2 regions of the Paenibacillus terrisolis genome follow, and region 2 is predicted to be linked to the other one. Evidence: a T-box and tRNA genes for the amino acid it is inferred to sense, from the RefSeq annotation. Region 2 holds a T-box; the other holds one or more tRNA genes.
The links. The T-box of region 2 lies ahead of ileS (isoleucine--tRNA ligase). A T-box ahead of a tRNA ligase gene usually reads a tRNA of that ligase, here a tRNA-Ile.
Positions count from the first base shown of each region.

Region 1: it has a tRNA-Ile gene. The T-box ahead of ileS (isoleucine--tRNA ligase) is inferred to sense a tRNA for this amino acid. The anticodon was not compared.

Region 1 is NZ_JBKFGG010000003.1:124,835-128,246, reverse strand. It holds gene ACI48K_RS03980 (ABC transporter ATP-binding protein) at 1-163, shown strand, start outside; gene ACI48K_RS03975 (ABC transporter substrate-binding protein) at 170-1,675, shown strand; tRNA gene ACI48K_RS03970 (tRNA-Met) at 2,028-2,101, shown strand; tRNA gene ACI48K_RS03965 (tRNA-Ile) at 2,114-2,187, shown strand; gene ACI48K_RS03960 (DUF6199 family natural product biosynthesis protein) at 2,430-2,657, opposite strand; gene ACI48K_RS03955 (DUF6199 family natural product biosynthesis protein) at 2,678-2,872, opposite strand; gene ACI48K_RS03950 (S-layer homology domain-containing protein) at 2,987-3,412, opposite strand, start outside.
Region 2 is NZ_JBKFGG010000004.1:153,642-157,053, forward strand. It holds gene ileS (isoleucine--tRNA ligase) at 1-2,116, opposite strand, end outside; T-box leader at 2,169-2,477, opposite strand; gene ACI48K_RS04835 (DivIVA domain-containing protein) at 2,559-3,107, opposite strand; gene ACI48K_RS04840 (YlmH family RNA-binding protein) at 3,249-3,412, opposite strand, start outside.

The DNA of each region.
Region 1 (3,412 bases), on a different contig from region 2:
TCAAGAGGTTCACGAAGAATTCGTTGTGGTTGACCGGGTCGGACGGCTGCAGGTACCGAAGGAGTATTTAGACGCTGTAGGTATCGGCGGCCGGGCAAGTATGGAATTTGACGGAGAGAAAATTGTGATTACCGCACCAAAATCATTGGAGGGGGAAAAGTAAATGAACATGAGGCATGGAAAATGGCGCAAGATCATGTCCGTTTCCTTGGCGGCAACGTTGACGCTGGGGCTGCTGGCAGGATGCAGCGGCGGCAAAGCGGCGGACAAAGAACAGGAGAAGGTGCTGCGGATCGGCGTTCTTTGGGGTTCTACAGACGACTCGTATTTCCGTCAGCAATTCACGGATGTTTATGAGTTTACACATCAAAACGTTAAGATTGAAGTGGTTCCGGCAATCGATCAATCCCAATACCGTTATAGCGATGGCTCGCAGCCTTATCAACAGCCGGACTACTTGGAAAGCATGAAGAAAATCATGACCGGCAGCAACCCGGTAGATATCGTAGTCACGGATACGAGCGTGCTGAACCAGCTGATTCAGGAAAATATGCTGAAGCAGCTTGATCCGATGATTCAAGAAGATAAATTCGATACTTCGGACTTCGTTCCGGCGGTCATCGACGGCATCAAAGATCTGGGCGAAGGCAGCTTGTACGCTTTGGCGCCTTCCTTCTCTTCTTCCGCCCTGTACTACAACAAAAAAATATTTACTGACGCCGGGGTTGAACCGCCAACCGATAAAATGACGTGGGACGAAATTTTTGACCTCGCCCGCCGCGTAACAAAAGGCGAAGGCAAGGACCGCGTTTACGGCTTTTCGTTCGGCCGTTATCAAGGAAGCGATCCTTATTATGATATGCAGGCTAACTATGTCAATACGCTGCAGTTAAAGACTTTTGACGATAAAGCTGAGACTATGACGGTGAATACGCCCCAATGGACCAAAGTATGGGAAACGATCAGTAAACTGGCCAAAGACAAAATTCTTCCGGACAACTCAAGCATGAATAATGGCGGCGCCATTAATTGGAATGCCATTAATAGCGATTTGTTCCTTTCCGGTAAAACGGCAATGACGATTGCCGAAAGCGGTTATGTCAACGAAATCGAGGACGCCAATACCAATGCCGCAAAAATCAAAGACTTCAAGCCAGTGGACTGGGATGTCGTGACGGTACCTGTCCATCCCGAAAAGCCGGAAATTGGCGGAAACATCTATTTGAGCAATACGTTCGCTATCAACAGTGCCGCTCCCAACCCGGATACGGCATGGGATTTCATCAAGTTTATCGACAGCGAGGAATGGGCGAAGCTGAAGTCGCGCAGCAATTCTTATGAAATGGTGTCCCGCAAATCCTATATTCAACCGAAGCAAGGTCTGGATTATAATATTCAAGCGTTCTATCTGCTTAAGCCGATCCCGCCGACCGATCCGAAAATGGATAAAATGATGGCGGATAAACCGGGCCTTTACAACATCACCAATAGCGGCAGAAACTTCTTCCAGGAAGTGGTGGACAACAAGAAAACGCCTGCCGAAGCGCTGAAGGAATGGTCGGATAAGGGAAATACCATGCTGCAGGAAATCAAAAACAATCCGAAAACCCAGTTCCAAGAAGATGGAACGCCGTTTGTTCCGAATGCTGAGGCAGCCGCCGGAGGCAAGGGCTGATACAAGGAAATATAAGGAAGGCCGCCGGAGATTTCCGGCGGCTTTTTTTGCCCGTTCTTGGGTATTCTATAGGTACCGTAGAAATCAAACAATTTTGCGAAAGGAAGGGCAACAAGAGATGCGCTGGGTATACTTCAATAAATTATACAGAACCAAATTTCAAGCCGGATGCTTAGCCAAAAGATTGGAGCATGACGGGTGGATCTACGGGTTCGACGATATGCGCCAAATCGAAATTTTCCGCTCTCGCAAAGGGAAATACGGCGTTCGCTTTATCATCTGAACCAAGGCAGTTACCGCTTGACGAGCGCGGTGGAATTCGTGTATATTATTAACTGTCGCTATTTATTGACGCGGGGTGGAGCAGCCCGGTAGCTCGTCGGGCTCATAACCCGAAGGCCGCAGGTTCAAATCCTGCCCCCGCAATTCTTTGTAGTCGGGCCCTTAGCTCAGTTGGTTAGAGCGGTCGGCTCATAACCGATTGGTCGGGGGTTCGAGTCCCTCAGGGCCCATAGTGCGTGAACCCCTTGCCTAGCAAGGGGTTTTTGCTTTTTGATAGGGTGAGAGAGATGACGTGCGATAGCGAAGCTTGGCTGAATAAAAAAATCGACTCTCCTAATGGAGAGTCAATTTAATATTTCGCAATTTATATCCATCATCGGTTTTTAGATCATACAATTTCAGCTTGACTCCGTTTCCGTCGATATGTTGTCAAACTTGTAGGTTGCCAGGGAGGACTGAATCGGCGGGCGATTTACAAAATCAAACTAAAGAGTCCTATAACAAAAAACACGGAGCCTACTATTATACTGAAAACTCCGCGGACTTTGGCAAACTCGATATAGGTTTCGCTTGGTTCCGAATCGCCTTGCACTTTCCAGCCTTCATTGGCTTCCCATCTAAAGTCGGGCTTTTTAATGAGGAAAATCCCCAGAGCAATGAAGAGAGCGCCTATCAGAACGATAACAATGCGAAAGAACATGCAGACCACACTCCTTAAGCTCAGAAAAGCCTAAACATAAGAAAGAACACTACAATCAACACGATAATGCTGGCGATTCGATTCATCACAAGATAAGCCTCGCTGGGCTCGACGTCGCCTTTGACCATCCAGCCGTACCGCATGTACCAGCCTGCTTTTGGAAATACGGCATTAAGCAGCGCCAGGATAATAAACAAAAAGAGAAAAAATCCCATCACAATCACTCCTTAATTAGATTACGTGTGCTCCATCGATTTGTTTCGGAAATGGGGAGTGAAGTCGGAAAAAGGGACCGCGAGAGGCGGCCCCTTTATATTCTTCAAACTGATTTATTTGCTTCCGTCCGCGGACGGAGGAGCGGGATGCGCCTCCAAATACTGAACCGCATTGTAGGCTAATACGGCGGCTTCCGCACGGGTGATTTTATCCTGTGGCTGGAAGGAGTTGTCTTCATTCAGCTTGGCGATGCCAAGCACAAGCGCGCGCTGCACGGTTCCTTGATACAACACGTTAAGCTGGTCTTCGTCTTGGAATTTCACGGGAACGATATTGATCATCGGCAGGTTGCCGTGATGTTCCATAGCCAGTATCAGTTGATGCGTAAATTCTTCCTTAGTAAGCGGTTTGGCCGGGTCGAAATCGGCCGGAAGATCAAAACCGTTGCTTTGGGCTATGGCCAAGGCGTCGGCGTACCAAGCGTCGTTTTTCGCATTTTTGAAATAGTCGCTAGCTACCGGCTTATCGGTGGATGCTTC
Region 2 (3,412 bases):
TCGCTTGGGAAGAATTAACGAAGTCGTTTACGGCCAGGCCTTTATCGACGGTGAGAATCAGGCTGTTCAGCCGTGAGAGAATCCAGCGGTCCAGCTTGCTGCCGGACGGACGGAAAAGATGCTCCTCCGGCTTGTAGCCGTCAATACCGGCATACAGCGTCAGAAACGCATGCGTATTCACGAGCGTATCCACTACTTTGGATTTCGCTTCGGCCACAATGCCTTTGGAGAACCGTTTGCTGTTCCAAGGCGCGCTGTCCGACAGCAGAGCCCATCGGAACGCGTCCGTGCCGAATTCATTGATGATTTCCCATGGGTCAATGACATTGCCTTTGGATTTGGACATCTTCTGCCCGTTTTCATCCAGCACATGTCCCGTTGCGATAACCGCTTTGTAAGGAGCTTTCCCTTTGAACAGCGTGGACACCGCCAAGAGGCTATAGAACCAGCCGCGCGTTTGGTCGATGCCCTCGCAAATCATATCCGCCGGGAACTGCTCTTCGAAGGTTTGTTCGTTTTCAAACGGATAATGGTGCTGCGCAAAAGGCATCGAGCCGCTGTCAAACCATACGTCGATCACTTCGCTCGTCCGCTCCATAACCCCGCCCTCGCAGTGCGGGCACTTCACTTTGACTTCGTCTACATACGGCTTGTGCAGTTCCAAATCCTCGCTAACGTGACCCACCGCGTGAGCGCGAAGGTCCGCCAAGCTGTGAGGCGCATATTGTCCGCCGCAGTCCGGGCACACCCAAACGTTAAGCGGCGTTCCCCAGTAGCGGTTGCGGCTGATGTTCCAGTCCACCAGCTCTTCGAGGAATTTGCCGAAGCGGCCTTCGCGAACATGCCCCGGATACCATTCCACGGTGTTGTTGTTGGCAATCAGCTGATCCTTGACCGCCGTCGTTTCGATGAACCAGCTTTCCATCGCGTAGTAGAGCAGCGGCGATTTGCAGCGCCAGCAGAATGGGTAGCTGTGCTCGTATTTTTCTTTGCTGTAAAGGAGCCCTTTCTCCGACAGCGTTTTGACGATATCCAGATCGCAATCCTTCACGAAACGTCCGGCAAAATCGCTGACGGCATCCGTGTATCGGCCTTGACCGTTTACCACGCTGACAAAGCTGATGCCGTTTTCGCGGCATACGCGATAGTCGTCTTCACCGTGAGCCGGGGCCATGTGAACGATCCCCGTACCGCTGGCGTCCGTCACGAAGGAAGCGCCTACGATCACATTGATTTTCTCGGCTTGGATATAGCCAAACGGCGGCGTATAGGTTTTGCCGACGAATTCGGAGCCTTTATGGATCGACTCCACGGTATAATCGCCTTTCATGACCTTCTCGACCAGGTTTTTGGCTACGATATACACGCCGTCTTCCTGTTTCACTTTGGCGTACTCCATGTCCGGGTTTACGGCAAGCGCTACGTGAGCAGGCAGCGTCCAAGGCGTCGTGGTCCAGGCCAGCACATACTCGCCGGTATCATGCAGCTTGAATTTCGCGGTCGCGCTGAGATCCTTCACGTCCTCGTAGCCCTGAGCCACTTCATGAGAGCTCAGAGAGGTTTGGCAGCAAGGGCAATACGGGCTGACGCGGTGCCCGCGGTACAGCAGCCCCTTGTCATGAATCGTGGCTAAAATGTTCCACACGCTTTCGATGTAAGTGTTGTTGAGCGTAATATACGGATCGTCGAGATCGGTCCAGTATGCGATCGCTTCGGTGAATTCCCGCCACTGCTTTTCGTAGCCGAACACACTGTCTTTGCATTTCTTGACGAATTCCTCGATGCCGTATTTTTCAATATCCTGTTTTCCGGAGATACCAAGCTCTTTCTCCACGCCCAGCTCAACCGGCAATCCGTGCGTATCCCAGCCGGCCTTGCGAACGACGCGATATCCCTTCATCGTCTGATAGCGGCCGACAAAATCTTTGATAACCCGGCCCAAAACGTGCCCGATATGAGGAAGTCCATTTGCCGTAGGCGGCCCTTCGTAAAATACGTAGTTGGGACGGCCCTCCCGGTTTTCGATACTGCGCTTGAACGTATTTTCCCGATCCCACTTCTCCAAAATGCGCAGGTCGCGTGTACGCGCATGTTCTTTGACATCCACTTTTTTCATGGTTTTCAATGACTTCCTTTCGTTTAGCTAAAATAAAAAAAGCCCCGCCCCCAAAAGGGACGAGACTTGGCTCGCGCTACCACCCTTGTTCCATGACTCTGCACATATAAACAACCATGCAGCGAAGTCATGACAACTCCATCCCATACGCTTCATATGGGGCCGGAATAACGGCCGACAGCCGGCAAAACTTACAATTCCCTCGGGCAGCAGACTTTCGCAAGTCCGGCTTCCTTCGGAAAATTCAGTTTGGCTTCTCCGGGAGGATATTCCGACTGCAGCTTGAACATTGGCTTTCAGCATTTCGCCAACTCTCTGAGGATCAACCACGCAGCGTACTGGTTCCCATCATCAAATCACTATGCAAAATATTCAACTCTTCGATATGTTATTATTTATAACTTATCCGTACGCCACATGTCAACCTTGGCGGACGCCCAGCTTAGTACATCTCTTTGGCTTCGCGGTCATGCTCGTACAAACGATCGCGATCCCGGTCACGATCGCGGTCTCTTTCACGATCCCGGTCACGATCCTCTAAGGTTTCCCAGCTATCGCTGCTTAACAAGTCCAGTTGCGCTTCAACCAGCGTGCGGAAGCGGGCGCGGTAAATGGAAGCCTGCTTCTTGAGCTCTTCCACTTCCATGGCGATCTTGCGCGATTTGGACAACGACTCGTTGACGATCCGGTCGGCGTTTTTTTCCGCTTCCTTCACGATCAGCTGCGCTTCTTTCTTCGCATTGTTTTTCACTTCGTCGGCGGCTTCTTGAGCCACGATGATCGTCTTGCTTAATGTTTCTTCAATATTAGCAAAATGATCCAGCTTATCCTGCAAAGCGATCAATTGGTTGTGCAGCTCTTTGTTTTCCCGAATCACGATTTCATAATCTTTGATTACCTGATCGAGAAATTCGTTAACTTCGTCTTCATCGTAACCACGAATACGTCTAGAGAATTCCTTGTTATGTATGTCCAGCGGCGTTAATGGCATGATCCGCACCTCCTGTGAATTTGGCAACTCCCGCAAGAAAAGCAGTGTCACATTTTCATTTTCAACGATTTTCAACGTTTCATTCATGAACATATTTCGATCTATAATTTCGACAATAATCCACGAACTCCTGCAAAGAGTTCAGATAAATTTGCCGATTTTGACACGGTATCTTCCTTTTTTCGTCAAACCGTCCATCTCAAGCACTTTGAACCGTCCGAAGCCTTGCAGCGCAACGACATCTCCGGCCTTTAACGGCTTGGAGGGATCCTCCTCCGTTTTCCAGTTGACGCGGCAGCGGCCGG